DNA from 2 places in the Bacillus sp. V33-4 genome. Region 2 is predicted to be linked to the other one. Evidence: a T-box and tRNA genes for the amino acid it is inferred to sense, from the RefSeq annotation. Region 2 holds a T-box; the other holds one or more tRNA genes.
What was found. A T-box is a leader RNA that pairs with one kind of tRNA and senses whether it is charged. The one in region 2 lies ahead of CVD23_RS15530 (valine--tRNA ligase), so its partner is inferred to be a tRNA-Val.

Region 1 (12,008 bases), on a different contig from region 2:
TTGATAGGTCAGAGGTGGAAGCGTGGCGACATGTGGAGCTGACTGATACTAATCGATCGAGGACTTAACCACAATTTGAAATGGTGTTCTCGTGTTTACACTTACTTCTTCTGGATTATCTAGTTTTGAGAGAACGAAGTTTCAATTTTCTCTTGAAATAATCCAAAAAGACATTATAATAGGATATGTCTTGAACTTGTCTGGTGGCGATAGCGAGAAGGTCACACCCGTTCCCATCCCGAACACGGAAGTTAAGCTTCTCAGCGCCGATGGTAGTTGGGGGTCTCCCCCTGTGAGAGTAGGACGCCGCCGGGCGATTATTTTAATATTATTATTCCGCAGTAGCTCAGTGGTAGAGCAACGAGCAAAGCTGCTGGATTGGGCTCCGAGTTGTACCCATCGAGCTGCTACTTGCTTAAGCTTACTGAGATGGGGACATTCGAAACAAAACTATGTTTAGGGTTGTTTATTATTATTCCGCAGTAGCTCAGTGGTAGAGCATTCGGCTGTTAACCGAACGGTCGCAGGTTCGAATCCTGCCTGCGGAGCCATTTTCTTAATGACTAATGATCTCATGAGTGAGTTACAGGAAAAATGCTTCCATAGCTCAGCAGGTAGAGCACTTCCATGGTAAGGAAGAGGTCAGCGGTTCGAGCCCGCTTGGGAGCTCTCTAGTAAATTGATAGAATACATAGACATAAAAAAGGGCCCGTTGGTCAAGCGGTTAAGACACCGCCCTTTCACGGCGGTAACACGGGTTCGAATCCCGTACGGGTCACCATATTTTTATTGTGGAGGATTAGCTCAGCTGGGAGAGCATCTGCCTTACAAGCAGAGGGTCGGCGGTTCGAGCCCGTCATCCTCCACCATATTGTCTTCAGCTTATAGACAGCCTGTAATGATAACTTCTATTGGACAATTAAATAGATATGCCGGTGTAGCTCAATTGGTAGAGCAACTGACTTGTAATCAGTAGGTTGGGGGTTCAAGTCCTCTTGCCGGCACCATTTTTTTTAAAACTAGTGGAGGGGTAGCGAAGTGGCTAAACGCGGCGGACTGTAAATCCGCTCCCTCCGGGTTCGGCGGTTCGAATCCGTCCCCCTCCACCATTCCAACTTCAAGTATACAAAAAATGGACAATCCAAAACTGTCCTTTTTATTTTGCAGAATCTTTAGCGCGATACACTTAAGGTTATAAAATATTGGGCTATAGCCAAGCGGTAAGGCAACGGACTTTGACTCCGTCATGCGTTGGTTCGAATCCAGCTAGCCCAGCCAAAGAGCCATTAGCTCAGTCGGTAGAGCATCTGACTTTTAATCAGAGGGTCGAAGGTTCGAGTCCTTCATGGCTCATCAAATCAAAGTAAAGGGATCCTGTTAACATTACAGGATTCCTTTTTCTATTTTAATTGCATTGATTCGACTTACAGGTATGTAACCTGATGAGAATCGATCACAAAATAATAATGACATTCGTGATTGCTCAAATTGATAAAACAGTGTTCGGTATTTGCTTCAAACAATACTGAATCACCCTCTTTTAGAATATGGACTTCATTTATTAGTTTGACGTTGATTTTGCTGCAATGGTTGTAGAGAAATAGACATTTGATCAATGCCTATTTCTTAGTGATACAGTTAATATCCTTTTGTAAAATCAACTTTATTAATCGCCGGGTTTTCACCTTTTAGATAGTTTTGTAAATTTGGAATGAAAATATCTTCGATTACCCGCTTCGTATAGTGTTCAGTTGATCCGGAAGTGTGGGGGGTAATCATCACGTTTTCCATCTCCCATAGCGGACTGTCGCTATCGAGCGGTTCGGTCTCAAATACGTCCAGACCGGCACCGGCGATTTCTCCAGTTTGAAGTGCTTGAACGAGTGCTGGTTCATCAACAATTTCACCACGGCCAATATTAATAAAAAAGGCAGACGGCTTCATTTTTTGAAATTGTTCCGCTCCAAATAGATGATGCGTTTCGCTTGTCAGCGGCAATGTTACAACAACATAGTCACAGCTTGGAAGAACGGCGTTTAATGCCCGGGGAGTGTACATTTCATCGACATAATCTTCATCATTCCCTGAGTGGCGGACGCCGACTACCTTCATGCCGAATGCCTTGGCAATTTTGGCTGTTTCCTTGCCGATTGCGCCTACACCGATAATGCCGACAGTCTTCTCGTGCATTTCAAGGCTTAACCCGGAATGGTGCCATGTTTTTGAGAGTTGATTTCGGACATAAGTGTGAATCTTTCGTGTCAGTCCAAGCATTAATGCAAAAATGGTTTCTGAAATCGGAAAGGCGTGCACCCCGTTGGCGCTCGTTACGATCACTTTTTGGGACTCCAGTTCTTTTAACGGTAACGAATTTACGCCTGCACTCCATGTCTGCACCCAACGCAGCTTTGTATGTTCTTTTAGGCAATGCTCGGTTAATTCTTTTTTCCAGCCGACGATCACTTCAGCTTCATTTAAATGATCCTTCCAAACTGAAGAATCCTTTCCTATCAACACTTCCCACTCAGGAACCAGTTTCATGATTTTCTGGTGGTATCTGTTATCAATATCATGGACTATAATCAGTTTCCTTTTTTGCATGAACCCACCCCATTGCAACGTTTTTCTACTACCATTTTAACAGATTTTTCTTCCGGCAATCGCAGGAAAAGATTATGGCAATTCCGCAAGTTCGACATTAATCCACGAACGCATATATATACACAATCTTGTCGAGTTGAGTCATTTTTATGAAAGCGGTTAAAATATAGTAAAAACGGGGATGCAGGAGGGAACGGCATGAATAAAATTTCTATCATCGGTATGCCGATGGATTTAGGGCAAATGAGACGTGGTGTGGACATGGGTCCAAGTGCGATGAGGTATGCGGGGATCAATGAAAAACTGAAAAATTTAAATATTGAAGTGGATGATTTAGGTGATATTCCAGTCGGCAGGCCGGAAGTAGTGATCAGGCCGGATACGAATTTAAGAAATCTGGAATTAGTAGCTGAAAAAAACGAAAAGCTTGCTGCTGAGGTCGATAAAGTAATTGAAGCAGGATCCTTTCCACTTGTGCTTGGCGGAGATCATAGTATCACCATCGGTACGCTTGCCGGTGTTGCCAAACATTATGACAATCTCGGTGTGATTTGGTATGATGCCCATGGAGATTTAAATACCGGCGAAACTTCGCCATCCGGCAATATTCATGGCATGCCTCTCGCTGTCAGTCTCGGTATCGGGCATGAAATGTTGACTCAAATCGGCGGCTACAGTCCAAAAATCAAGGCGGAGAATATTGTTATCATTGGAGCCAGATCGCTTGATGAAGGAGAAAGAGCCCTTATTAAGGCAAATGGTATAAAAGTTTATACGATGCACGAAATTGACCGCCTCGGCATGACAAGGATCATGGAGGAAGCGATCGCCTATTTAAAAGACCGAACAGACGGTGTTCATCTCTCACTCGATTTAGATGGGCTTGACCCGGCGGATGCCCCAGGTGTCGGAACACCGGTTATTGGTGGAATTAGCTACCGGGAGAGCCATCTTGCCATGGAGATGCTTGAGGAAGCCAAACTCATCACCTCGGCTGAATTTGTAGAAGTAAATCCAATTCTTGATGATAAAAATAAAACCGCAACGGTCGCCGTTGCTTTAATGGGATCATTATTTGGTGAAAAATTGCTATAACAATAAAACAGCAGGCTGATTTAAGCCCTGCTGTTTTATTTTTTCGCTGTTAATATATAATAACGATTTAATAGACGATCCAATTTAGTGCTGACCTCCAGCACTTTTCGATTTGAAAGTGAAGAATGGGCAGCCAGCTCAACCATCTCTTTCCTGCAGAATTCAATATCTCTTAGAAGCGTATGGGGACACATGACTAAACCTCTCTTTTCAATAAATACTTGCTTCTGTTATACCCCAAATTAAAGTTTTTAAAACACCATGGTAAATTTTTGTTAGTATTAAGGAGTGAGAAATTCTTATGAAAAATGTGAAACCTTTTTCGCTATCGATTCGTAATATCGTATAGCCGCATTGGAGCGGAGGCAAACCATAATGGAGACAATTGTAAAAAACAGGATCAATCAGGTTTTAAGAGGGGATCAAAATGCCTTTGGGGAAATTGTTGAGCTATACAAGGACAAGGTATTCCAACTTTGTTTCCGCATGCTCGGGAACCGGCATGAAGCGGAAGACATTGCACAGGAAGCGTTTATAAGAGCATATGTTAATATTAATACGTTTAAAATAGATCGGAAATTTTCAACCTGGCTGTATCGCATTGCCACGAATTTGTGCATCGACCGGATTCGCAAGAAAAAGCCGGATTACTATTTGGATGCCGAAGTAGCGGGTACAAATGGATTAAATATGTATTCGCAAATTGCTGCCGATACAAGCCTGCCTGAAGATGACCTCGAAAGCATGGAGCTTCAGGAAATGATCCAGGGAGAGATTTCAAAACTGCCGGAAAAATACCGTTCTGTGATCGTTCTAAAATATATAGAAGAATTGTCGCTCAATGAAATCAGCGAAATTTTGGATATGCCGCTCGGAACGGTGAAAACAAGAATCCATAGAGGGCGCGAAGCGTTGCGAAAGCAATTGCGCCATGTTTAGTCGAAAGGGTGAGAACTTTGAAATGTCCTGAAGAAATAATTGAATACATGCACGAATATTTAGATGATGAGATCTCAGCCGAACATCAACAGGAATTGAGAAAGCATCTCCACGATTGCATCGATTGCCAGACGCACTTTCATGAACTTAAAAAAGCGATTGCCTTAGTGCAAAGCACTTCACATATTCAAGCGCCATTAAATTTTACTGCCGATGTGATGGGCAGACTTCCGAAAGAAAACCGAAAAGTAGGTATTCAGCGCTGGTTTCGCCACCATCCGCTCTTAACTGCTGCTTCGCTCTTTCTTGTCCTCATGATGGGTGGTGTCGTTTCTGCATGGAACGAGGAGGATCAGCAATTTTCTGTTTCGAAACAGCCGAACTTAATTGTCGAAAGTGATACAGTGATTGTCCCCAAGGGAGAAGTTGTTGAAGGCGATGTCACAGTCAAGAATGGCAACGTGAAAATCGAAGGTGAAGTGAAAGGCGATGTAACCGTGATTAATGGCGAAAATTATCTCGCATCTGCCGGGCATGTTTCGGGGGAAATAAAAGAAGTGAACGAAATGTTCGACTGGATTTGGTATCATATTAAAAAAACAGCAAAAGAAGCTGTCAATGTATTTGACGGAGAAGACAAGAAGCCGCTCGAGGAGAGCGGCTGATTTTATTTCTCGCCAGTATGTGTTTAGGGCAAAATAAGCCATATGCAGGTAGTTGGGCCAAAACAGCAATGTTCAGAGAGCGTAGTAAGTCTATTCAACGTGAATACCTGTTCACATTCAACCATATCAAAATTTGTGTTATAATATTAAAGTTACATATGAATATAAGCGGCTACCGCTTTTAGATTCTATAAATGGGGGAAATTACATGCCGTTTTATGATATACCGATATTAGAACTGCTTGCAAATACCCTGGACATTCTTCTTGTATGGTTTGTGATCTACAAGCTGATCAATGTCGTGAGGGGAACAAAAGCTGTCCAATTATTAAATGGAATTTTTGTTATTCTTCTTGGGAAGGTTATCAGCGATTTCTTGCATTTAAATACATTAAGCTGGTTGATGCAGCAGGTGATAGAATGGGGTTTTCTGGCGATTATTATCATCTTTCAGCCCGAGTTAAGAAGAGCCCTTGAGCAGCTTGGCCGAGGCAAGATTTTTGCGAAGAGCGGGATACCTGAAGAGGAAGAGCAGGAAAAAATGGTCGAGGCGATTATTCGAGCGACAGATTATATGGCAAAACGCCGCATCGGCGCTTTAATTTCCATTGAAAGAGAAACCGGCATGGGCGACTATATCGAAACAGGCATTCCGCTCCACGCAAAAGTTTCTTCGGAATTACTGATCAATATTTTTATCCCGAATACGCCGCTGCACGACGGAGCTGTGGTCATCCAGAGAAACAATGTCGCAGCAGCAGCCTGTTACTTGCCGTTATCGGAAAGCCCATTTATTTCAAAGGAACTGGGAACGCGGCACCGGGCCGCTCTAGGAATCAGTGAAGTCACCGACAGCATTACCGTCGTCGTTTCAGAGGAAACGGGAAATGTATCGTTAACGAAAAACGGCGATCTCCACCGTGATTTAACGAGCGATACATTCCGTGAACTGCTTGAAAATGGATTGCTATCCAATAATAAAACAAAACAAGCTTCTTCAGCGCGCTGGAACTGGAGGGGAAACAAAAAATGATTGATAAGTTGATGGAAAATCATTGGTTTATGAAAGTGGTGGCCCTCGTCCTTGCGGTTCTGCTATTTTCCTCTGTCCCAACTCCGGAAGATGAAGGCGGATCAGAGGTAAACGTTCCAGGAGAAAACAATACCGAAACGATTGAAGATATTCCCGTTAAAAGTTATTATGATACAGAAAATCTGGTGGTATCAGGTGTCCCTGAAACGGTAAATGTGACGATTGAAGGCCCAAAACAGCTCGTCCAGCAAACTCGCACACTGAAGAACTTTGAAGTGCTTGTCGATTTATCAGAGGCCGAAATCGGCACCCAGACTGTGGAGCTGCTCGTTCGTGATATTTCAGACAAGCTTCAGGTAACGATTGAACCTGCGTACGCAGAAGTATCTGTTCAAGAGCGGGTTACTAGAGAATTTCCAGTAGAGGCGGAATTCAATCAATCGCTTCTTGAGGAAGGTTACATCTCCGAACAGCCGACAGTCGAACCGGACCGAGTGAAAATTACCGGGGCCAAGGACGTGATTGATCGAATTAGCTTTGTCAAAGCAACGATTGATGCCAGGGGTCCAATCGATCAGACGATTACAGAGAAGGCCAGCATCCGGGCGCTCGACCGTGAACTAAATAAACTGGATGTCATCGTTGAACCGGAGGCTGTTGAAGTCACGGTACCTGTCCGCAGCACAAGCAAAACAGTTCCTATTAATATTGTGCAAACGGGAACGCCCCCTGAAGGGATCACGATACAATCAATTACCCTTGACACAGATGAAGCCCGAATCTTTGCGAGCCCAAATATTCTCGATCATACTGAAAACGTCAGGGTTGAAGTTGATGTTAGTGGAATCCGCAGCAATTCAACGATGACTTTGCCCGTAATTATTTCAGAAGGGGTCACGAGTGTGAAACCGGCAACGGTAGAAGCTGCGATCCGGGTGACTGTTGCTAAACAAGAGGCAAGCGCCCCGGCAGATCCGCAGGCAAACAATGAAGAAAGACGGACCCTTCCGGATATTCCGATTAGGACACAGGGTCTGAATGAAAAATACAATATGGCCTTTTCAGATCCGGCATCGGCGGCAGTAAACTTGACAGTTATCGGCCCGAGAGACGCAGTTACACGCTTAACAGCCGGAGATTTTAATTTATTTATAGATGCATCAAACCTCGGTGAAGGAGAGCATCAACTGAACATCCAGATCAATGGGCCAAACAATGTGAAATGGGAACTGAGTAAAGCTGTAGCAACCGTTTCAATTTCTCAAAAGGAAGCTTAAAGAACAGTAATTATTCAATGAAGGAGAGATTTTTGAATGGGTAAATATTTCGGTACGGATGGAGTACGCGGAGTTGCAAATAGTGAATTGACACCGGAGCTTGCTTTTAAATTGGGACGTTTCGGCGGATATGTTCTAACAAAAGACAAGAACCGCCCGAAGGTCTTGATTGGACGCGATACTCGCATTTCCGGCCATATGCTCGAAGGCGCACTCGTAGCAGGTCTTTTATCGATCGGGGCAGAAGTCATGCGTTTAGGCGTGATTTCAACTCCTGGAGTGGCATATTTAACGAAAGCCCAGGGAGCCCAGGCGGGAGTGATGATCTCTGCCTCTCATAACCCGGTAGCTGACAATGGCATTAAGTTTTTTGGCCCGGATGGATTTAAGCTTTCCGATGAACAGGAGAACGAAATTGAGCAGTTGATGGACTTATCTGAAGATGAGCTTCCTCGTCCAATCGGTGCGGACCTTGGCCAAGTGAATGACTATTTTGAAGGAGGGCAAAAATACCTCCAATATTTAAAGCAATCGGTTGACGAGGATTTCTCCGGCATTCATATTGCGCTTGACTGTGCGCACGGAGCGACATCGTCTCTAGCCACCCATTTATTTGCCGATCTTGATGCGGACTTGTCCACAATGGGCGCATCTCCGAACGGCCTTAATATTAATGAAGGGGTCGGCTCAACCCATCCGGAAGCATTAGCCACTTTTTTGAAGGAAAAGGGAGCGGATATTGGCCTTTCATTTGATGGAGACGGTGATCGGCTCATCGCGATTGATGAAAACGGAAATATCGTTGACGGTGATCAGATCATGTACATATGCGCAAAGTACATGAAAGAAGAAGGACGATTGAAGCATGGAACGGTTGTCTCGACCGTCATGAGTAATCTTGGGTTTTACAAAGGGCTTGAGGCGCTTGGAATCAAGAGTGTACCAACCGCAGTCGGTGACCGTTATGTGGTCGAGGAAATGAAAAAGAACGGCTTTAATCTTGGCGGTGAACAATCAGGCCATATTATTTTCCTTGATTACAACACGACTGGTGACGGACTTTTAACAGGACTCCAGCTTGTGAACATTATGAAGGTAACGCAAAAGCCACTTTCCGAGCTTGCGGCTGGAATGAAAAAATTCCCGCAGGTGCTCGTCAATATCCGCGTAACGGACAAGCACCATGTAACTGAAAATGTGAAGGTGAAGGAAGTCATTGACCAGGTTGAAGCGGAAATGAATGGTGATGGCCGCATCCTCGTTCGCCCATCTGGAACAGAGCCGCTCGTACGGGTCATGGCAGAAGCGCCAACAGAGGAGCTTTGCCAGGCGTATGTTGATCGGATTGCAGAAGTGGTCAGAGCGGAAATGGGTTTAAAAGAAGAATAAGACAAAGGATATGCATAGGGGAACGAAAGAGCTCCCTTATGCATATTTTTTTATAAGGAATATGAAGCGATTTGATCCGTGCCGCTAATTTCCTTTCGTTTTCGGTTGACGGATATCCCGCCATGCGGTATGATAATCCTGTTTTTGTGAAAACAAAAATTATTTTTTAAGAAAGGTGGGCAGTCAGGGGAAAACGGATTTCTAAAAGCGCCTGGACTAATCCGAACGGAAATGGATTAGTTGACGAGGAGGAGGTTTATCGAAGTTTCGGCGGATACCTCCCGGTTGATAGCACAACCGAAAATCCCTTCTTTAAATCATTAAGGCAACTTAATGGACAAAGGGAAGGGAATGCAAATAGACGCAAGGTCAGGGGAAAGGTTGTCTGACCTCATACTTCAATAAAAAAACAGAGATAAGGGGGCAAGTATGCTCCCAGCCTTCTTGCCCCCTTGTAATCAGGGAGGAACAGAAGTAAATGTGTGGAATTGTAGGTTATATCGGAAATAATGATTCAAAAGAGATTTTATTACGAGGTTTAGAAAAGCTTGAGTATAGAGGCTATGATTCAGCCGGAATCGCGATCATGAATGATAACGGCGTCCATGTTTTTAAAGAAAAAGGCCGGGTTGCCGACTTGCGCAGCATTGTTGATCAAAGTGTCCAAGCTCATACAGGAATTGGACATACCCGCTGGGCAACCCATGGTGTTCCAAGCCAGCTGAATGCTCACCCACACCAAAGCGCGTCAAGCCGTTTCACGCTTGTGCACAATGGCGTGATCGAAAACTATGACCTCTTAAAGCGCGAATATTTGCAAGGAGTTACTTTGAAAAGTGATACTGATACAGAAGTGATTGTCCAGATCATTGAACTGTTCATAAATGATGGACTAACTGTAAAAGAAGCGTTCCGCAAAACGCTTTCGCTTTTAAAAGGATCTTACGCATTAGCCCTTTTAGATGAAGAGGACAACGAAACGATCTATGTTGCGAAAAATAAGAGCCCGCTTTTAGTAGGATTGGGTGATGACTTCAACGTTGTAGCCAGCGATGCGATGGCGATGCTTCAAGTAACCAATCAATTTGTCGAATTGATGGATAAAGAAATCGTGATTGTCACAAAGGACGAAGTAATGATTGAGACACTAAGCGGTGATGTAATGACGCGTGCGCCTTTCACAGCTGAGCTTGATGCCAGTGATATTGAAAAAGGCACCTATCCGCACTACATGCTCAAAGAAATTGATGAGCAGCCGCTTGTGATCCGCAGGATTGTGCAAAAGTACCAGAACGAACAAGGTGCATTAACAATTGATCCAGAGATCATCAATGCAATGAATGAAACGGACCGCATCTATATTATCGCTGCCGGAACGTCTTACCATGCCGGTCTTGTTGGCAAGCAGTTCATTGAAAAAATTGCCAACGTGCCAGTTGAAGTTCATATTTCCAGCGAGTTCGGGTACAATATCCCGCTTCTATCTGCAAATCCTTTGTTCATTTTCATCTCACAGAGCGGTGAAACAGCGGACAGCCGTGCCGTCCTTGTCGAGATCAAAGAGATGGGCTACAAAGCTCTAACGATCACAAACGTTCCAGGCTCAACGCTTTCCCGTGAAGCGGATTACACATTGCTGCTCCATGCCGGACCGGAAATCGCGGTCGCTTCTACAAAAGCATACACTGCCCAGTTAGCTGTATTGGCTATCCTTGCTGAGGTAACTGGCAAGAGCCGCGGTATTGATCTTGATTTCGACCTTGTTCATGAACTCGGCATTGCGGCAAATGCAATCGAAGTCCTTTGTGATTCAAAAGAAGAAATTGAAGCAATCGCCCGTGAGTATTTAGCAACAACTCGCAACGCCTTCTTTATCGGCCGCGGTATCGATTTTTACGTAGGCCTTGAAGGGGCACTAAAGCTAAAAGAAATCTCTTATATTCAAGCTGAAGGCTTTGCAGGCGGTGAACTGAAGCACGGAACGATCGCCCTGATCGAAAACGGCACACCAGTCATTGCCCTTGCAACCCAGGAAATCGTCAACCTAAGCATCCGTGGCAACGTCAAAGAGGTCGTCGCCCGCGGCGCCAACCCGTGCATCATCTCCATGAAGGGACTCGAAATGGACGAAGACCGCTTCGTCATCCCGGAAGTGCACAGCCTGTTAACACCTCTTATCTCTGTAATACCACTGCAGCTGATTGCTTACTATGCTGCCCTGCACCGTGAATGCGACGTTGACAAGCCACGTAACTTGGCTAAGAGTGTTACGGTGGAGTAAGACAACAGGTAGATACTTTATTATGTGTTAATCAACAATAAAGTCGTATCCTATACAATAAAGTTGTACCTTAAACATAAAAATTGTACCCTGCGCAATAAAGTTGTACCTATCAACAACTAAATACTTTGTTCTTAGACAACTCAGGCGTGACATAATGCCTGGCTAATTATTAGCGCGAAAATTATCTTCAAGCCTAACATGAATTATTTTAAACAAAAGCCTGAATCTAATAAACTAGTGAAAAAGGCAGCTAATCAGCTGCCTTTTTTGTCTTTAAACACCAAAGGGCACTACAGACCTTTTGTAAATGATGATTGGCTATATTAATGTTATTATGTCACTGTTACTTTCCACTTCCCCACGCTAAAAAGTCGGTACCTACTGTTAAATAGTTGGTAGTCCAAACGGCAAAGGAAGCGGAAAGAGCAGCGGGCAGTCTAATATGTATTCAATCGTTATTCAACCGGTTTTTTCAATGAAAAATCAATACAAACTCGGGGCAGATCCAGTAGGGTTTTGCTCCTTTTTCTTTTGCTCAACACCCCTCCAATCCTTTGTCCAATAAGGGTTCCAGTCATCCTCTCTCAATTTCCCTTGTGTCTATTCTGTTGTTTTCCTCACTGTATAAACCCGTAGGGTTTCAGTTCTTTTTCAATACTTTTTCAGTAGTATTTTTTCACTTTTTCCATTTCTTTTTGTTAATTCTTCTCTCCATTATGGAAGAA
Region 2 (18,683 bases):
AGTAAAAGAACGTGTGCTTGAATATTTGGCCGTCCAGCAGCTGACCCATTCCTTAAAAGGGCCGATATTGTGTCTGGCCGGCCCTCCAGGCGTCGGAAAAACCAGCCTTGCCCGCTCGATAGCGAGATCATTAAACCGCAATTTTGTCCGGGTCTCTCTTGGCGGAGTCCGTGATGAGTCCGAGATTCGCGGCCATCGCCGCACATATGTTGGCGCAATGCCGGGCCGCATCATCCAGGGAATGAAAAAGTCCGGCACGATCAATCCTGTTTTTCTCCTTGATGAAATTGATAAAATGTCTAACGATTTTCGTGGCGACCCGTCAGCGGCGATGCTCGAAGTACTGGATCCTGAACAAAACCATAATTTCAGCGACCACTATATTGAAGAACAATACGATTTATCAAAGGTTATGTTTATTGCCACCGCCAATAACCTGGCGACGATTCCAGGACCTTTGCGTGACCGGATGGAGATTATTACAATTGCCGGCTATACAGAGCTTGAAAAAATTAATATTGCCAAGGACCACCTCCTTCCCAAGCAACTAAAAGACCACGGTCTATCAAAAGCACAGCTGCAGCTTCGCGAGGATGCCATTCAAAAGGTGGTCCGCTATTATACACGAGAAGCTGGAGTACGGGGGCTCGAGCGCCAGCTTGCAACAATCTGCAGGAAAACGGCGAAGATCATTGTCTCAGGTGAAAAGAAACGTGTCGTCCTCACAGACAGAGGTGTGGAGGAATTTTTAGGCAAACCGAAGTTCCGTTATGGACAAGCTGAACTGGAAGATCAAATCGGTGTTGCAACCGGCCTTGCCTATACGACTGTCGGCGGGGATACACTGCAAATTGAGGTATCACTTGCACCCGGAAAAGGGAAGCTTGTGCTGACGGGAAAATTGGGTGATGTCATGAAGGAATCTGCCCAGGCTGCTTTCAGCTATGTCCGTTCCAAAGCTGAAGAGCTGGGGATCGACAAAGATTTTCACGAAAAGCATGATATTCATATCCATGTGCCTGAAGGAGCAGTTCCAAAGGACGGCCCATCAGCAGGAATTACGATTGCCACCGCACTCGTCTCAGCATTGTCGGGCAGGGCGATCCGAAGAGAAGTCGGCATGACAGGTGAAATTACCTTGAGAGGGCGCGTCCTGCCGATTGGCGGGGTCAAAGAAAAAACGTTAAGTGCGCACCGCGCCGGCTTAACAAAAATTATTCTTCCAAAAGACAATGAAAAAGATATCGATGATATACCGGAAAGCGTTCGTGAACAGTTGGATTTTGTGTTGGTTTCCCATGTTGATGAAGTGTTAAGCCATGCTTTAATAAGCGGTGAAACCACATGAAAGTAGTCAGCTCGGAAATTGTCATCAGTGCCGTAAAGCCTGATCAATATCCACCGGAGGATTTGCCCGAGTTTGCCCTGGCTGGCCGCTCGAATGTAGGAAAATCATCGTTTATCAATAAAATGCTCAATCGCAGGGGTTTGGCAAGGATCTCGTCAAAACCCGGGAAAACACAAACTTTAAACTTCTATTTAATTAACGACGTGCTTCATTTTGTTGACGTTCCCGGATACGGATACGCCAAAGTTTCCAAGCAGGAGCGTGAAGCATGGGGAAGAATGATCGAAACATACTTAACAAACAGGGAACAGCTCAAGGCCGTTCTCCTGATTGTTGATCTGCGGCATCCGCCAACAGAAGACGATATCATGATGTATAACTTTTTGAAGCATTATGATATCCCGTGCATCATCATTGCGACAAAAGCGGATAAAATTTCAAAAAGCAAATGGCAAAAGCATTTGCGAATTACAAAAGAAACACTTGATCTTGATGAGCATGACCATATTGTCCTCTTTTCCTCGGAAACAGGCGAGGGCAAAGAAAAAGCCTGGTCGATCATTGCGAGTTATATGTGAACAAAAAAGCCTGACAGCTCTGTGCCGTCAGGCTTTTTCGTGTTTAGATAGATATATATATAAATGTACGTAATCGGAGGAAATTTCACAATGTGCTAAGGTACACCGAAAAACGAATGAAGTTGTCTAAAATAAACAAGAGAATGCCGTAGGAAACGAATAATAATACTTAATATTAAATAACTGTTCGTTTTTGGAATTAAAGAATTGCTTAACGAAATTCACTCAGGTAGAACTTCATGTTATTTCGTGCCAGCTGTCATAAATCTTGCTCTTTAATAATATTAATAAGGAAAAAATAACTATGCGAAAGGAAAGTTTCTTAAAACTATGGTTTGATCATGAGCATTTTGGGGGATATGGGAGGATAGGGCCGAAAAAAGCGACTAGGAGCAGATGGTTAATAGTGACCCGGTGTAATCACTGATTTTCTCGAATTATCGTATAATATGAATTTTGTGAAAATTACTGCTGGATGTTAAGGTTAATAGTGTTACAAAAAAGTAGAGAAAAAGAGGGGGAATCATTCAAGTGAAAAAGTTACTTAGCTCAGCCATTATTTTCTTCTCGGTTTTTATTCTTGGGGCATGCGGCTCTGAGGAAGCTGAATCAAATGGAATGAACTTAGCAGAAGAAGGTAAATTCACATTTGCTTCTTCCGGTGAATTCAATCCATTTAGCGTAACCGGTGCAGATGGAAAAATGACCGGTTTTGACATTGAAGTAGGTGAAGCAGTAGCGAAAGAGCTCGGACTTGAACCGGTTCAAAAAAAGTTCAAGTTTGGCGGAATTGTTGAAGGCGTAAAGTCAGGCCGTTTTGACGCAGCTGTGGCAAGCCACACGATTAATAAGGATCGTTTAAAAGCTGTTAACTTTTCAACCCCGTATTATTATTCAGGACCGCAAATCTTCGTTCGCCCTGGCGAATCGATTGAAAGCCTCGATGATTTGAAAGACAAGGAAGTTGCCGTAGCGAAAGGCTCGACATATGCCAGTACAGCCGAAAAAGTGACCGATAATATCATTTTTTATGATAGTGATGTAACGGCGCTTGAATCGTTGAGCAAAGGAAAGCATGATGCTGTTATAACCGATTTTGTCACCGGTAAGGAAGCGATCGGTTCCGGAATGGCGATTGAAGGGAAAGAACTGCTTGGGCGCAGTGAGCAGGCGATTGCGGTGGCAAAAGAAAATGAGGAATTGCTTAAAAAAATAAACGAAGCGTTAGAAACGCTTCGAAAAAACGGTAAGCTGAAAGAAATCAGTGAGAAATACATTGGCGAGGATATTACAGTAGATCCAGAAGAACAGTAATCAGTTGGGACGAGTCGTAACTACTGCGCATTCGTCCCTTTCTGCTTTAACGATATGATAAGTTGTTTTTTTGAGGAGGAGGACTATTGGAGTTTTTTACAAAATTTATTGATACGTACGATGTGTTCTTACGAGGGATGCTGCTCACCTTTCAGTTAACAGCAGTATCTGTGTTCATCGCCATCTTTATCGGCCTATTTTTTGCCTTTTTAAAAATCTCAAAAATAAAAGTCCTTGAATGGATCGCCGATCTTTACATTTTCCTGGTGCGGGGAACTCCGCTCGTTGTCCAAATTTTTATCTTCTATTTCGGATTGACTGCTCTCGATATCTCCCAGTTTACGTCAGTCGTATTGGGACTGGCTTTCCACAACGGTGCTTATATTGCAGAAATATTCAGGGGTACAATCCAATCAATAGATCAAGGACAGCGGGAGGCCGGCCGTTCACTCGGTATGACAGCAGGGCTGACGATGCGGAGAATTATTTTGCCGCAGGCGATTAGGAGAGCGATGCCGCCGCTTGGCAATCAGTTTATAATCGCATTAAAGGATTCTTCACTTGCGTCATTTATCGGAATGTACGAGCTCTTTAATGTCGCAACCACCTATGGTTCAAATCAATACGATTATATGACATATTTGTTAATCGTCGCTGTATACTATCTGATTCTCGTATTATTATTCTCAATTATTGTAAAAGTAATTGAAACGCGATTGTCGATAAGTGATTAATAGGAAAGGAGGCTCGCAAATTTGAGTAAACGAGCCATGATCGAAGTTCAAAAGCTGAACAAGTCATTCGGAGATCTTCACGTCTTGAAAGATATCGATATGACTGTGAAAGAAAGCGATGTTGTCTGCCTGATCGGGGCAAGCGGATCGGGAAAGAGCACCTTCCTTCGCTGCCTTAACTTTTTGGAGTTGAAAGACAGCGGCAATATCATCATTGAAGGTGAGCGTATTGAAGCAGACACCCATAATCTTAATCACGTAAGGGAAAGGGTCGGAATGGTTTTTCAACATTTTTATTTGTTTCCCCATAAAACCGTTATCGAAAATATTATTGAAGCCCCAATCCATGTAAAAAAAGTAGCGAAGGAACAAGCTAGAAAAGAAGCGCGGGAGCTTTTAAAAAAGGTAGGACTCAGCGATAAAGAGAATGTATATCCCGGAAAGCTATCCGGCGGGCAGAAACAGCGTGTTGCGATCGCCCGGGCGTTAGCGATGAAACCGGATATTATGCTGTTTGATGAACCAACTTCGGCACTTGATCCTGAGCTTGTCGGAGAAGTATTGGCAACGATGAAGGAGCTTGCAGAAGACGGAATGACGATGGTCGTCGTCACCCATGAGATGGGGTTTGCCCGCGAAGTAGCCGACTGGGCCGTCTATATGCACGATGGAAAAATTGTTGAGGAAGGGCCTCCGTTGCAACTTTTTGACAATCCTAAAGAGCAGCGGACAAAAGATTTTCTAAATTCGGTGTTATAAAAAAGGAAGTCAGGGAAGTATTCATATAATCCCTGTATTCCTTTTATTTTTTCCAGAATGGCGGTGTCTAATAGGTACTTCCACCTAGTCTACTTTTTCTTAAAAAATAGCATATACACACCGATCAGGACGAGAACGGCAGGCCAGAATTTCCAGGCAAGCGACACGCTGTTTTCAAGCAGTCCGAACCAGTTCGCGATCTTGTCGTAAAACATTAACAAGGCGGCAAGCGCCAAAAATAACAACCCTTGAAACAGTCCGTTGCCGACCTTTTGGTAGCGCAGCAAAAAGCCGAGTGCGATCACCAAAATAAAGGTCCCGATATGATCCGGCCAGATTTCGAGACGGTTGACGACATGAAAATGAAGACCAAAACCGACTAAAATAACACCGGGAAGAATCGCCTCATAGTCTCTTGCTCCATACCCTTGTCCCAAAAAGGCAATGCCGACGATCATCAGCAGGGTCGGCCAAGTATAAAATTCCTGGAATAATGTGAATTGGGATTGCTGCAAGTAGAAATAGAGGCCAAAACCAATTAATATGACTCCAGGGAAAATACGCTGATTTTTCATTCTTTTACCACTCCAGTAACGATTGCTTGAATATATAAGCTTTTTTTGATAATGTACAGAAGAAAGTATTTGTCGATTCATGACTTTAGTATGATAAAAACAACAATAACCAGGCATGAATAAGCCTATTCTGCTTTTCTATGTTACCATATTTATTTCGGTTTCTGTTCACATTTTTAACGGGAACATCGGAAGTGGACATGTTATAATAATATTAGTTTTTCTATGCAATTTTGTTTGGGGGTGGAAATAACAAATGCATATTTTAGTTGTCGGTCTTAACTATAAAACGGCCCCTGTCGAAATTCGGGAACGATTAACGTTTAACGAGCCGGACTTGGGTGAGGCGATGAAAGCTCTAAAAGAGAAAAAGAGCATTCTCGAAAACGTGATTATTTCCACGTGCAACCGTACGGAAATATATGCAGTTGTCGACCAGTTACATACTGGCCGCTATTATATAAAAGAATTTTTGTCAGAGTGGTTTGGAATCGAACAAAATGAATTTTCACCGTTCTTATTTATTTATGAACAAGACGGAGCGGTCGAGCATTTGTTCAAAGTTTCATGCGGCTTAAACTCAATGATTCTTGGCGAGACACAAATACTGGGACAGGTGCGTTCCAGCTTTCTGCTCGCGCAGGCAGAAAACACGATTGGAACGGTGTTTAACCAGCTTTTTAAACAATCTGTCACTGTCGCCAAACGCGGCCACGCTGAAACCGATATCGGTGCAAATGCTGTTTCAGTCAGCTATGCAGCCGTAGAACTTGCCAAGAAGATTTTCGGCTCTCTCGAGAATAAGCATGTTCTTGTGCTTGGGGCAGGCAAAATGGGTGAACTTGCCATTCAAAACCTTCATGCGAACGGAGCCAGCAAAGTGACGGTCATTAACCGCACTTTTGAAAAAGCGGCCAATTTGGCCAACCGCTTTTCCGGCCAGGCAAAAACGCTCCAAGAGTTGCAATGTGCCCTCATAGATGCGGATATTTTAATCAGTTCGACTGGAGCAAATGGCTTTGTCGTCACAAAGGAACAAATGCTCCAGGTTGAAAAAATGCGCAAAGGCAAGCCTTTATTCATGGTTGACATTGCCGTGCCGCGCGATTTGGACCCAGCGCTTGCAGAGCTGGAAGGTGTTTTCCTTTACGATATTGACGATCTAGAAGGCATAGTTGAATCCAACCTGAAAGAGCGGCAAAAGGCAGCGGAAAAGATTATGCTGATGATTGAGGCGGAAATCGTTGAATTCAAACAGTGGCTGAAGATGCTTGGAGTTGTTCCTGTTATTTCGGCGCTTCGCGAAAAAGCGCTCACGATCCAGGCTGATACGATGCAGAGCCTCGAAAGAAAGCTTCCTAATTTGTCAGAGCGGGATATAAAGGTACTAAATAAGCATACGAAGAGCATTATCAACCAGCTTTTAAAGGATCCGATTTTGCAGGCGAAGGAACTGGCCTCACAGCCTGATGCCGATCAGGCCCTTGACTTATTTGTCAAGATTTTCAACATTGAACAGCTTGTTGCAGGGCAGCAAGAAATGAAAGCGGCCGATAAAGAAAAGGTTAACGTTCATTCAACGGAGGCTTCCTTTCAATCATAAGAGAGGGTGCTGATTATGTTTGACATTTATATGACTCGGCTGCACGAACTGACGATTGTTCTGTATGCCTTAAGCGTGCTTTTATATTTTATCGATTTTCTTCACCATAACCGGAAGGCGAATAAAGCAGCCTTCTGGTTACTTGCATTTGTATGGGTTTTGCAAACTTCATTTCTGTTTTTATATATGCTGAAAACGGGCCGGTTTCCGGTTCTGACGATTTTTGAAGGCCTTTATTTCTATGCATGGGTGCTGATCACCTTGTCATTGGCAATCAACCGTCTATTGCGGGTTGATTTTATCGTTTTTTTCGCCAATATATTGGGATTTATGATTATGGCGATTCATACATTTATGCCGATCCAGTATGAATCAGAAATAATCGCCCGGCAGCTCGTTTCCGAACTGCTGTTAATCCATATTACGATGGCGATTTTGTCGTACGGCGCGTTCTCCCTTTCGTTTGTATTCTCGCTTCTGTATTTGATTCAATACGATTTGCTGAAACGGAAAAAATGGGGCAAACGCTTGATGCGGATTACCGATTTATCAAGATTGGAGCATATGTCTTACGTTTTAAACGTCATTGGCGTACCAATGCTGATACTGGGCCTTATTCTTGGAGTGCAGTGGGCCTATATTAAAGTGCCGGATATGCATTGGTTTGACGCGAAGGTAATAGGCTCTTTCATTGTCCTGGCCGCTTACAGCATCTATCTGTACCAGCGCGTCGCGAAAGGGAAGTTTGGCAAATCGCTCGCACTCTGGAATGTCGCGTCATTTTTAATCGTCTTAATTAATTTTTTCCTTTTCGGGCAATTATCTTCTTTTCATTTTTGGAATACGTGATTTTTAGGAGGCAGTCATGAGAAAAATAATAGTCGGTTCAAGACGGAGCAAGCTGGCATTAACACAAACGAATTGGGTGATTGATCAATTAAAGAAGTTTGATCCCGCGTTCGATTTTGAAGTGAAGGAAATTGTCACAAAGGGTGACAGGATTTTAGATGTGACGCTTTCCAAAGTAGGCGGGAAAGGTCTTTTCGTCAAGGAGATCGAGCAGGCAATGATCGACGGGGACATTGATATGGCAGTTCATAGCATGAAAGATATGCCGGCTGTCCTTCCTGACGGTCTGACAATCGGCTGTATTCCAGAACGTGAAGACGCCCGGGATGCGCTGATCTCGAAAAGCTGTCTTCCTCTTGCCGAACTGAGACCAGGAGCGGTAATCGGAACGAGCAGCCTGCGCAGAAGCGCACAGCTCCTCGCAGTGCGGCCTGACCTTGAGATTAAATGGATCCGCGGCAATATCGATACCCGGCTTGGCAAGCTTGAAACGGAAGAATACGATGCGATTATTCTGGCTGCTGCCGGTTTATCAAGAATGGGCTGGGCAACAGACGTAGTCACCGAATTTTTAGATCCTGAGGTTTGCGTCCCGGCTGTCGGCCAGGGTGCACTTTCAATTGAATGCCGGGAGTCGGATTCAGAACTGCGTGCCCTGTTTGATAAGTTCACGAGTACGGACACTGCAAGAACGGTTCGTGCTGAACGGGCTTATCTCAATATGATGGAGGGCGGCTGCCAGGTTCCGATTGCCGGCTATGCCACTAGTGCTGAAGACGGTGCGATTGTTTTAACGGCGCTTGTCGCTTCACCTGATGGCAAAACGATTTATAAAGAGCAGGTGAGGGGACAAGACCCTGAAAGGCTTGGAGTATTAGCGGCAGAAAAGCTAATCGAAAAAGGCGCCAAAAATTTAATCGACCAGGTAAAAAGGGAGCTTGACCAACAATGACTGCTGCCCTGCCTTTGCAAGGAAAAACCGTTTTAATCCCAAGATCAAAAAAACAGGCAAGTTCATTTTCGGATCTTGTCAGAAGGTATGGAGGGATTCCGGTGGAAATCCCTCTTATTGATTTTAAGGCTGCAGAAAAATCCGCAGAAATAGTAAAAGCATGCGAAAACTTGCATACTTATAATTGGATTATTTTTACGAGCAGTGTAACGGTCGAGAAATTTTTTTCTTTTTTGCCGCACTTTCAAAGCGATTCCTTTCCTAAAATTGCGGCGATTGGCGAAAAAACGAGGCAGCGGCTTCTTAAAAAAGGGCTGGTAACCGGATTTACACCATCCGAGTATGTAGCGGAAGCCTTTGTAAAAGAGTTTTTGCCATTGTTGGAAGGCGGCGAGAAGATTTTGCTGCCGAAGGGGAATCTTGCCCGCGGGTACATTGCAGAATCGCTTCGGAAAGCAGGGGCGGCTGTCGATGAGCTAATCATTTATGAAACCTTTTTACCTCCGGCCAGCCGCAGCCGGCTCACTGACATGATTAAAGGGAAGCAGCTTGATATTTTGACTTTTACAAGCCCTTCGATCGTCGACCACTTCTTTGAAACGGCAGCAGCTGAAGGCCTGAAGGATAGTGTTAATGATTGTCTAGTTGCCTGTATCGGGCCGGTGACGAAGGCAAGGGCCGAGTTTTATGGCCTTACAGTACATGTAATGCCTGACACCTATACGGTTCAAGGAATGTTAAACAATTTGGCTACATATTTAACATCAGGAGGTAATAATAATGAGTCTACAATTTAACCGTCATCGCCGCTTGCGGCAAACAGCTGCGATGCGCGAACTCGTCCGTGAAAACTTTTTGCGTTTGGAAGATTTGATTTACCCGCTATTTATCGCAGAAGGTGACAATATAAGAAAAGAAATTTCTTCAATGCCAGGTGTCTTTAATTTATCATTGGACAGGCTTGAAGAAGAAATGAACGAAGTCGTTTCACTCGGCATTAAATCTGTCCTCTTGTTTGGAATTCCGGCGGAAAAAGATGAGTGCGGGCAGGGAGCCTTTCATGACCATGGAATTGTCCAGGAAGCGACCCGCTTAATAAAAAAAAGCTTCCCGAATATCGTCGTGGTTGCTGACACATGTCTATGCGAATACACGAGCCATGGCCATTGCGGAGTGATTGAGAACGGAAAGGTTTTGAACGATCCATCGCTCGAGTTGCTCGTCCAAACCGCAGTCAGCCAGGCAAAGGCCGGCGCCGACATCATTGCCCCATCCAATATGATGGATGGCTTTGTTGCGGCAATACGCGCAGGGCTGGACGAAGCAGGCTTTGAGGATGTGCCGATCATGTCTTACGCCGTCAAATATGCGTCTGCTTTCTATGGCCCGTTCCGTGAGGCTGCTGAAAGCACTCCGCAGTTCGGTGACAGGAAATCGTACCAGATGGATCCGGCCAACAGGCTTGAAGCCTTAAGGGAAGCGGAATCCGATTTAATGGAAGGTGCTGACTTTCTGATCGTTAAGCCCGGCATGCCGTATTTAGATATACTAAGGGATGTAAAAAACAATATAAATCTCCCAATGGTTATTTATAATGTCAGCGGAGAATATTCAATGGTCAAAGCGGCTGCGCAAAATGGCTGGATCGACGAAAAAAATATTGTCATGGAAATGTTAACAGGCATGAAGCGTGCCGGAGCGGATCTGATTATTACGTATCACGCAAAGGATGCGGCACGCTGGCTAAGAGAACAGTAAACCACTTCCAACCTAATGAAAAGAGGGATAGCGATGCGTTCTTATCAAAAATCTGCTGAGGCTTTTAAAGAAGCCAGGAAGCTTATGCCGGGGGGAGTCAACAGCCCGGTCCGCGCGTTTAAATCGGTGAACATGGAGCCGATTTTTATGGCAGGCGGGAAAGGCTCGAAAATTTACGATATTGATGGCAATGAATATATCGATTATGTCCTTTCATGGGGCCCGTTAATTCTTGGCCATTCGAATGACCGGGTGATTGAATCGATTAAAAAGGTTGCCGAGCAGGGAACAAGCTTTGGCGCCCCGACACTGATTGAAAATGAGCTGGCAAAGCTGGTCATTGATCGTGTCCCGTCGATTGAAATGGTGCGCATGGTGTCTTCGGGCACCGAGGCGACGATGAGTGCGTTACGTTTAGCCCGCGGCTATACAGGACGGAATAAGATTGTTAAATTCGAAGGCTGTTACCATGGCCATGGTGATTCTTTGCTAATAAAGGCCGGTTCCGGTGTCGCCACTCTCGGGCTTCCGGACAGCCCCGGTGTTCCTGAAGGGATTGCCCGGAACACGATCACGGTACCTTATAATGATCTTGACGGTTTAACGGCGGCATTTAAGCAATTTGGCGGAGATATCGCTGCTGTGATTGTCGAGCCGGTTGCCGGCAATATGGGCGTTGTTCCGCCGCAGCCGGGCTTTCTCGAAGGAATCCGCGAAATTACGACGCAATATGGCACATTACTAATCTTTGATGAAGTTATGACAGGCTTCCGTGTCAGCTATCATTGTGCCCAGGGTTATTACGGTGTCACACCTGACTTAACCTGCCTCGGAAAAGTGATCGGCGGGGGACTGCCTGTTGGCGCTTACGGTGGCAAGGTAGAAATTATGGAAAGAATCGCTCCGAGCGGACCTATTTACCAGGCTGGAACTTTATCAGGAAACCCGCTGGCAATGACAGCAGGCCTCGAAACGCTAAGCCAGTTGACACCTGAATCGTATCAGGAGTTTGAAAGGAAAGCGGACCAGCTTGAGGAGGGCTTTAAAGCAGCCGCCGAAAAATATGGCGTCCCCCATACGGTAAACCGGGCCGGTTCGATGATTGGATTCTTTTTTACCAATGAGGAAGTCACCAATTATGAAAAAGCGAAAACCTCGAACCTGGACTATTTTGCAGCTTATTACCGGGAAATGGCGGATCAAGGAGTGTTTTTACCGCCATCGCAATTTGAAGGTCTTTTCTTATCAACCGCACATAGCAATGAAGATATAGCGAAAACAATCAGTGCTGCAGAGCAGGCTTTTTCCAAGCTGAAGGGGTAAAGTCAGCACGGTGAACTAAACTGCGGATGTTTTACAGGATGCGAAACAGAATCAGGAAACTAATAAAAACGCCTTGGATTGGACAGCAATCCGGGCGTTTTTGTATGTTGAACCCGCCAAATCTTATCATAAAAAATTTGTTCGATTCATAAGGTGATAATGACATTGTTGATATTTCGAAGGAGGACGAAAGGAGGAATTGCTTTGTCTCAAGGGAATCAGTCGTTTTTGCGATTTTCTTTGGAAGAGTCGTTATGGTTCCAAAAAGGACAGGAAGTCGCAGAGCTTGTTTCGGTTTCGCTTGATCCGAATATTACGATCCAGGAAAACGAACAATATGTGACGATTCGAGGTTCATTGGAATTGTCAGGAGAATATAAAAAGCATGAAGAAGCGGCGGCAGACAATGGCAAAGAGATAACTGGAGCTAAATTTGTCCACGGTGTCGAAGAGCGGGACGAAGGGATTTGTGAATTTATTCACCGTTTTCCGGTAGACATTACTATTCCCAATAACCGGATTCAAAGTGTGTTTGATATTGATATTCAAGTGGATTCATTTGATTATTTATTCCCGGAAAGAAGCTGCATGAAGCTGACAGCCGATTTAACCATTTCCGGGCTCTACGGTGAGCAGCAAACAAGCCCGGTTGAGGAAGAAATCGACACGGAGTATGAAGTGTTGAGACCAGTATCTTCTCCTTTTTTCACGGATGCTTACGGGGAACAGAGTCAGCCTGCGTTAGCAGGGCAGGAAGCGAAATTGCAGCCAGGAGTTGAACAAGAGCAACTTGAAGCGACGCAGCAGTCCGAACATGGTGAAGAAAACCTTGAACCAGTCTTGCAGTCCGAACCCGCTGAAGAAACGCGGCAACCAGTCTTACGGTTAGTTTCCGATCCAGCAGAGAATGCAAAAAACGGTGTCGCGAAAGAAGAGGCAGATTTATATGAGCCTTTTGAGGCTGAAGCAAGAAAGCAGCCAGAGACAGGCACTGTCCATGAAGCGGAGCAGCCAACGGTTGAAAAAGTCGAGCAGAGCCTTCCAGTCGAAAAAACTCCGGAAATATCTTTTTCTGCGCAGCGGAGTGAATATGTAGCTCCATCAACAGAAGAGCTTTCCGAATACACCAGTACCGAAGAGCAAGTGGAGGAGGAGCCGGAAGAGGCCCAAGAAACTCCGCCGAAACAGGAAGAACAGGCTGAAGAATCAGAGGACGAATCTTCAGAGGAAATCCAAGTGAAAAAGAAAAAGGGTTCAAAAAAGAAAAGCATGTCTTTAACCGAGTTTTTTGCAAGAAAAGAAGAAGAAGAGCACACCAAATTGAAGATATGTATCGTACAGCATGGTGATACAATCGACACACTTGCCGAGCGTTATGATGTGTCAACCGCCACGCTGCAGAGGGTTAACCATTTAGAAGCAACTCAGGATGTTTACGAAGGCCAGGTTTTATATATTCCCGTTGCAATGGCAGGCAAGCGTTAAACAAAGCAAGCAGGCACTGCATGTCTGTCGCAATTTTATACGGCTGGAGCGGACGGTAAAAAAGCTTTTTGCCGCCGCTTTCCTTTTTCCTTTTAATTGTATACTTCTCGTTGTGCCTCGAGCTGTCATCCAAGGCTTGAGTTTTTCTAAATGTTTCATTCAATTTGGCGTTGACGGTTCGAAAGAGAGTGATCATAATGAGCGATGATGACCGGTTGAGATCTATTTCGCCAATTTTAAATAGCTATGCGGTCAAACCGTATTTTGTTGAAGATTTTGGCAGCATTCAAAAAATTTATTCAGACAAAGGCACTTTTGCCTTGAAGAAAATTGCTCTCTCGAACAGGACTGATTTCGTCAGGCATATACATTTTTTGTACCAAAAAGGCTACAACCGGATTGTGCCGATCTACCCTGCAACAGATGGCCGTTACGCGGTTTTGCATAAAAATATGCTCTATTATTTAATGCCCTGGCTTCCGAACGAAGAAAGAGAAAATCAGTTCCAGAAGCATCAGCAGCTGTTTCGGGAGTTGGCCAGGCTGCACACTTTATCTGCGAAGGATATCAAAATAACAAGCGACGAGCGGAACGAACACTACGAAACGACTGTGCAGCAATGGGAAAAAGATAAAGGATTTCTGGACGAATTTATTGATCAATGCGAAAAAAAACTGTACATGTCCCCGTTCGAGTTGATGTTCTGCTTGTATTATCATGAAATTAGCCAGGCTTTACTTTTTTCGCAGCGAAAGCTTGAAGAATGGCATGAGAAAACGAAGGACGCTGAAAAAGCAAGGATCGTTCTCGTTCACGGTAAAGTTTCAATTGAACACTTTTTATTTGATAACCGTGGCTATGGCTATTTTATTAATTTTGAACAGTCGCGCCCCGCGTCGCCGGCCCATGATTTGCTGCCGTTTCTATCGCGCACTTTAAAAACGTACCCGCGACAATGCAATGATTGCATTGACTGGGTATACAGCTATTTTAAATATTTCCCTTTCAAAGAGGGTGAGATGATGCTTTTTTTGAGCTATCTGGCCTATCCTGGACAAATCATTCGGACAGCTGTAGATTACTTTCAAAAAACGACGAGAAAACAAGAACGAAAGCTTGTGCAACAATTGCAGCGCCATTTTTGGCACTTGAAAAATACAGAATTTCTCGTCATGAAAATCGATGAAATAGAGAGGCAAAAAAAGCAGGAAAAAGAAGGAAGCCAGGAGAAAGAAGGAGCCCAGGAAAACAATTCCTAAGGGCTCCGTTTAGATTAAATCATAATGAAAAGCGAGGGCCAATAAAATAAGAACAGCCAATAACAAGACATCAAAGGTCGTTGGAATAAGGAACGTCCGAATCCCCTGAAAGACGGATAACGGAATGATAAACTGCGCACAAATATTTCTGAAGTTTCTTAGCCAGGGCGGTAATGTATAAGGGCTATACTTCCTTCTCAATCAATTTCACCCCTTTATTTCGCACATTTTTAGTACAATTATTTTATGTGAACACTCATCATAAAGTGCCAGCGATTTAATTTTTTTGCTAAAGAGTATATGGACTAAAAAAGATGGTCAATAATATTGACGTAATCCCCCTTTTTTCGTACTATAACTATTATAAATTGTATAAAAGATAAGCAAAGACAGGGAAGAGTATGATGAATTGCAGCTTTAAGAGAGGAGAGCCATTCGCTGGGAGGCTCCCAGCTTGCACATCAGAACGTCGCCCTTGAGCTTCTTCCGTGAAAAAATGAAATTCGAGTAGCGGCAGACGGAGCGAATCCGTTATTCAGTGAGAGCCAACCAGCTTTTTGCTGTTTGGAAAAAAGGTGGTACCGCGAAAGTTACTCCATTCGTCCTTTTAAGACGAATGGAGTTTTTTTGTTTTCTTTGAAAAAATTGCACTTGCAGAAAGGATGAGATTTATGGATCAGGAATTAACGATGCCGACAAAATACGATCCAAAGTCGACTGAACAGGGCCGTTATGAATGGTGGCTTAAGGGTAAGTATTTCGAAGCAAAGGATGATGAGGCAAAACAGCCCTACACAATTGTTATACCCCCGCCAAATGTAACAGGGAAGCTGCACTTGGGCCATGCCTGGGATACAACGCTTCAAGATATCTTAACGAGAATGAAACGAATGCAGGGCTATGATGTCCTATGGCTGCCTGGAATGGACCACGCAGGGATTGCGACCCAGGCGAAAGTTGAGGAAAAGCTGCGAAACGAAGGAAAGAGCCGCTATGATTTGGGACGTGAAACTTTCGTTGCGGAGACATGGCGCTGGAAAGAGGAGTATGCCGAGCATATCCGCCAGCAATGGTCCAAGCTCGGTCTCGGGCTGGATTACAGCCGCGAGCGGTTCACATTGGATGAAGGCTTATCAAAAGCGGTTCGGGAAGTATTTGTATCTCTTTATAAGAAAGGCTTGATTTACCGGGGCGAATATATCATTAACTGGGACCCGTCGACCAAAACAGCCCTATCCGATATAGAGGTTATTTACAAAGATGTTCAAGGTGCGTTTTATCATATGCAATACCCGCTTGCTGACGGATCCGGTCATATCGAAATTGCGACCACCCGTCCGGAAACGATGCTCGGCGATACAGCTGTTGCAGTCCACCCGGAAGATGAGCGCTATCAGCACTTAATTGGAAAAACCGTCATGCTGCCGATTGTCGGCCGGGAGATCCCGATTGTCGGCGATGATTATGTTGATATGGAATTTGGTTCGGGTGCGGTTAAAATTACTCCTGCCCATGACCCGAATGACTTTGAAATCGGCAATCGTCACGGACTTGAACGGGTGCTTGTCATGAACGAGGACGGCACGATGAATGAACGAGCCGGCAAATATGAAGGGATGGACCGTTTTGAATGCCGGAAGCAAATCGTGAAGGACCTTCAGGAGCAGGGCGTTCTCTTTAAAATTGAAGAACATTTGCATTCTGTCGGCCATTCAGAACGGAGCGGCGCTGTTGTCGAGCCGTATTTGTCCACACAGTGGTTTGTTAAAATGCAGCCTCTTGCAGATGAAGCGGTTGCCCTGCAAAGCAAGGAGAATAAAGTTCATTTTGTTCCGGACCGGTTTGAAAAGACATACCTGCACTGGATGGAGAACATCCGTGATTGGTGTATTTCACGCCAGCTCTGGTGGGGACACCGGATTCCGGCCTGGTACCATAAAGAAACAGGCGAAGTCCACGTTGATCATGAGCCGCCTGCAGATATTGAAAATTGGGAGCAGGATCAGGACGTCCTTGATACATGGTTCAGCTCGGCATTATGGCCGTTTTCTACGATGGGCTGGCCTGATGCAGATGCCGCCGATTTCAAGCGTTACTATCCAACTGCAGCATTAGTGACCGGCTACGATATTATTTTCTTCTGGGTGTCACGGATGATTTTTCAGGCCCTGGAATTTACAGGTGAGCGCCCATTTAAAGATGTACTGATCCATGGACTGGTGCGCGATGCCGAGGGCCGGAAAATGAGTAAATCGCTCGGTAACGGTGTTGACCCGATGGATGTCATTGACCAATATGGGGCCGATTCGCTCCGCTACTTCCTGGCCACAGGAAGTTCACCGGGCCAGGACTTGCGTTTCAGTATTGAGAAGGTTGAAGCGACCTGGAACTTTGCCAACAAAATCTGGAACGCTTCCCGCTTTGCTTTAATGAACATGAACGGCCTTACTGCTCTCGAAATTGATTTGAGCGGTGAAAAGTCGGTCGCGGATAAATGGATCCTCACAAGGTTAAATGAAACGATTGAAACGGTAACCCGCTTGTCTGACCGCTATGAATTTGGCGAAGTCGGACGTGTGCTTTATAACTTTATTTGGGATGATTTCTGTGATTGGTATATCGAAATGGCAAAGCTTCCATTGTACGGGGAAGACGAGGCAGCGAAGAAAACAACACGATCGATCCTCGCGTTTGTACTGGATCAAACGATGCGACTGCTCCATCCATTTATGCCGTTCATTACAGAGGAAATCTGGCAAAACCTTCCGCATCGCGGCGAATCAATTACAACAGCCGAATGGCCTCGGGCAAGGGAAGAATTCACTGACCAGCACGCTGCCGCAGAAATGAAGCTGCTTGTTGAAGTCATCCGTGCGGTCCGAAACATTCGCGCTGAGGTCAACACACCGATGAGCAAAAAGGTTAAGATGATATTAAAGGCGAAGAATGAGGAAACTCTGGAAATTATCGAAAGAAACCGCGCCTATATTGAACGATTCTGCAATCCGGAAGAGCTGCTGGCGGGCCTGGAGATTGAAACACCGGACAAGGCGATGACAGCTGTTGTTTCCGGCCTGGAAATCATTCTTCCGCTTGAAGGGCTCATCAACATTGACGAAGAAATCGCGCGCCTTGAAAAAGAACTCTCCCGACTGACCCAGGAAGTTGAACGGGTTCAAAAGAAGCTTGGCAATGACGGATTCGTCAAAAAGGCTCCGCAAAAAGTAATTGACGAAGAACGCGCGAAAGAAAAAGATTATCTCGAAAAAAGAGAAGCAGTCCAATCCCGTATTAAAGAATTATCAGGAGAATAACTTTTTCCAGGAAAATATAGAGCTGAAGGCGAATCCGCAGGAGGATTCGTCTTTACGCTTTTACTACAAGAGGTGCTAAATATGTTTCATACATATGACGAAGCGTTAATCTGGATTCACGGCCGTCTCAGGCTCGGTATTAAGCCGGGACTAACAAGAATGGAGTGGATGATGGAGAAGCTCGATCATCCCGAAAGAAGGCTGAAAACGATCCACATCGGCGGAACGAACGGAAAAGGTTCTACAGTCGCTTATCTCCGCTCGATTTTGCAGGAAGCCGGCTTTAAAGTAGGTACCTTCACTTCACCATACTTTGAGCATTTTAATGAGCGGATCAGTGTCAATGGCACGCCAATCAGCAACGAGAATTTGCTCGATGCGGCCAATGCGATTTTTCCTTTAGCGGAAGAGCTTGAACAATCCGACTTGGGCGGACCGACAGAATTTGAAGTAATCACGGCAATGTCGATGTATTTTTTTGCGGAAATTAACGTGGTTGATGTTGTCATTTATGAAGTCGGTCTCGGCGGCAGGTTCGATTCGACCAATATAATCCACCCGATGCTTTCCGTTATTACAAGCATCGGCCTTGACCATACAAGCATCCTTGGCGATACACGTGAACAAATTGCCGCAGAAAAAGCCGGAATTATCAAAAAAGGCACTGCAGTGATTACCGCTGTTTCCCAGGATGGCCCGCTAAAAGTGATCAAACAGGCTGCGAAGCAAATGAAAGCACCGCTTTATCAGCTCGGAGCCGAATTTGCGATAACCTCCCACACGTCAATCGCAAAAGGCGAACAGTTTACGGTTCATACACTATTTAAGAATC

Region 1: it encodes a tRNA-Val, which carries the amino acid that the T-box ahead of CVD23_RS15530 (valine--tRNA ligase) is inferred to sense. The anticodon was not compared.

The regions. Positions count from the first base shown of each region.
Region 1 is NZ_PGVC01000069.1:2-12,009, forward strand. It holds rRNA gene rrf (5S ribosomal RNA) at 200-315, shown strand; tRNA gene CVD23_RS20285 (tRNA-Asn) at 477-551, shown strand; tRNA gene CVD23_RS20290 (tRNA-Thr) at 597-669, shown strand; tRNA gene CVD23_RS20295 (tRNA-Glu) at 707-781, shown strand; tRNA gene CVD23_RS20300 (tRNA-Val) at 794-869, shown strand; tRNA gene CVD23_RS20305 (tRNA-Thr) at 932-1,007, shown strand; tRNA gene CVD23_RS20310 (tRNA-Tyr) at 1,025-1,109, shown strand; tRNA gene CVD23_RS20315 (tRNA-Gln) at 1,204-1,278, shown strand; tRNA gene CVD23_RS20320 (tRNA-Lys) at 1,281-1,353, shown strand; gene CVD23_RS20325 (cupin domain-containing protein) at 1,425-1,616, opposite strand; gene CVD23_RS20330 (D-2-hydroxyacid dehydrogenase) at 1,639-2,601, opposite strand; gene rocF (arginase) at 2,800-3,696, shown strand; gene CVD23_RS20340 (aspartyl-phosphate phosphatase Spo0E family protein) at 3,732-3,890, opposite strand; gene sigW (RNA polymerase sigma factor SigW) at 4,072-4,635, shown strand; gene CVD23_RS20350 (anti-sigma factor family protein) at 4,653-5,300, shown strand; gene cdaA (diadenylate cyclase CdaA) at 5,509-6,333, shown strand; gene CVD23_RS20360 (CdaR family protein) at 6,330-7,610, shown strand; gene glmM (phosphoglucosamine mutase) at 7,647-8,999, shown strand; gene glmS (glutamine--fructose-6-phosphate transaminase (isomerizing)) at 9,478-11,280, shown strand.
Region 2 is NZ_PGVC01000042.1:54,905-73,587, forward strand. It holds gene lon (endopeptidase La) at 1-1,348, shown strand, start outside; gene yihA (ribosome biogenesis GTP-binding protein YihA/YsxC) at 1,345-1,926, shown strand; gene CVD23_RS15465 (transporter substrate-binding domain-containing protein) at 2,458-3,240, shown strand; gene CVD23_RS15470 (amino acid ABC transporter permease) at 3,327-3,974, shown strand; gene CVD23_RS15475 (amino acid ABC transporter ATP-binding protein) at 4,011-4,733, shown strand; gene CVD23_RS15480 (LiaI-LiaF-like domain-containing protein) at 4,823-5,308, opposite strand; gene hemA (glutamyl-tRNA reductase) at 5,565-6,911, shown strand; gene CVD23_RS15490 (cytochrome C assembly family protein) at 6,927-7,760, shown strand; gene hemC (hydroxymethylbilane synthase) at 7,777-8,712, shown strand; gene CVD23_RS15500 (uroporphyrinogen-III synthase) at 8,709-9,509, shown strand; gene hemB (porphobilinogen synthase) at 9,493-10,470, shown strand; gene hemL (glutamate-1-semialdehyde 2,1-aminomutase) at 10,504-11,793, shown strand; gene spoVID (stage VI sporulation protein D) at 11,998-13,278, shown strand; gene ysxE (spore coat protein YsxE) at 13,476-14,537, shown strand; gene CVD23_RS15525 (hypothetical protein) at 14,547-14,738, opposite strand; T-box leader at 14,915-15,147, shown strand; gene CVD23_RS15530 (valine--tRNA ligase) at 15,209-17,851, shown strand; gene CVD23_RS15535 (bifunctional folylpolyglutamate synthase/dihydrofolate synthase) at 17,933-18,683, shown strand, end outside.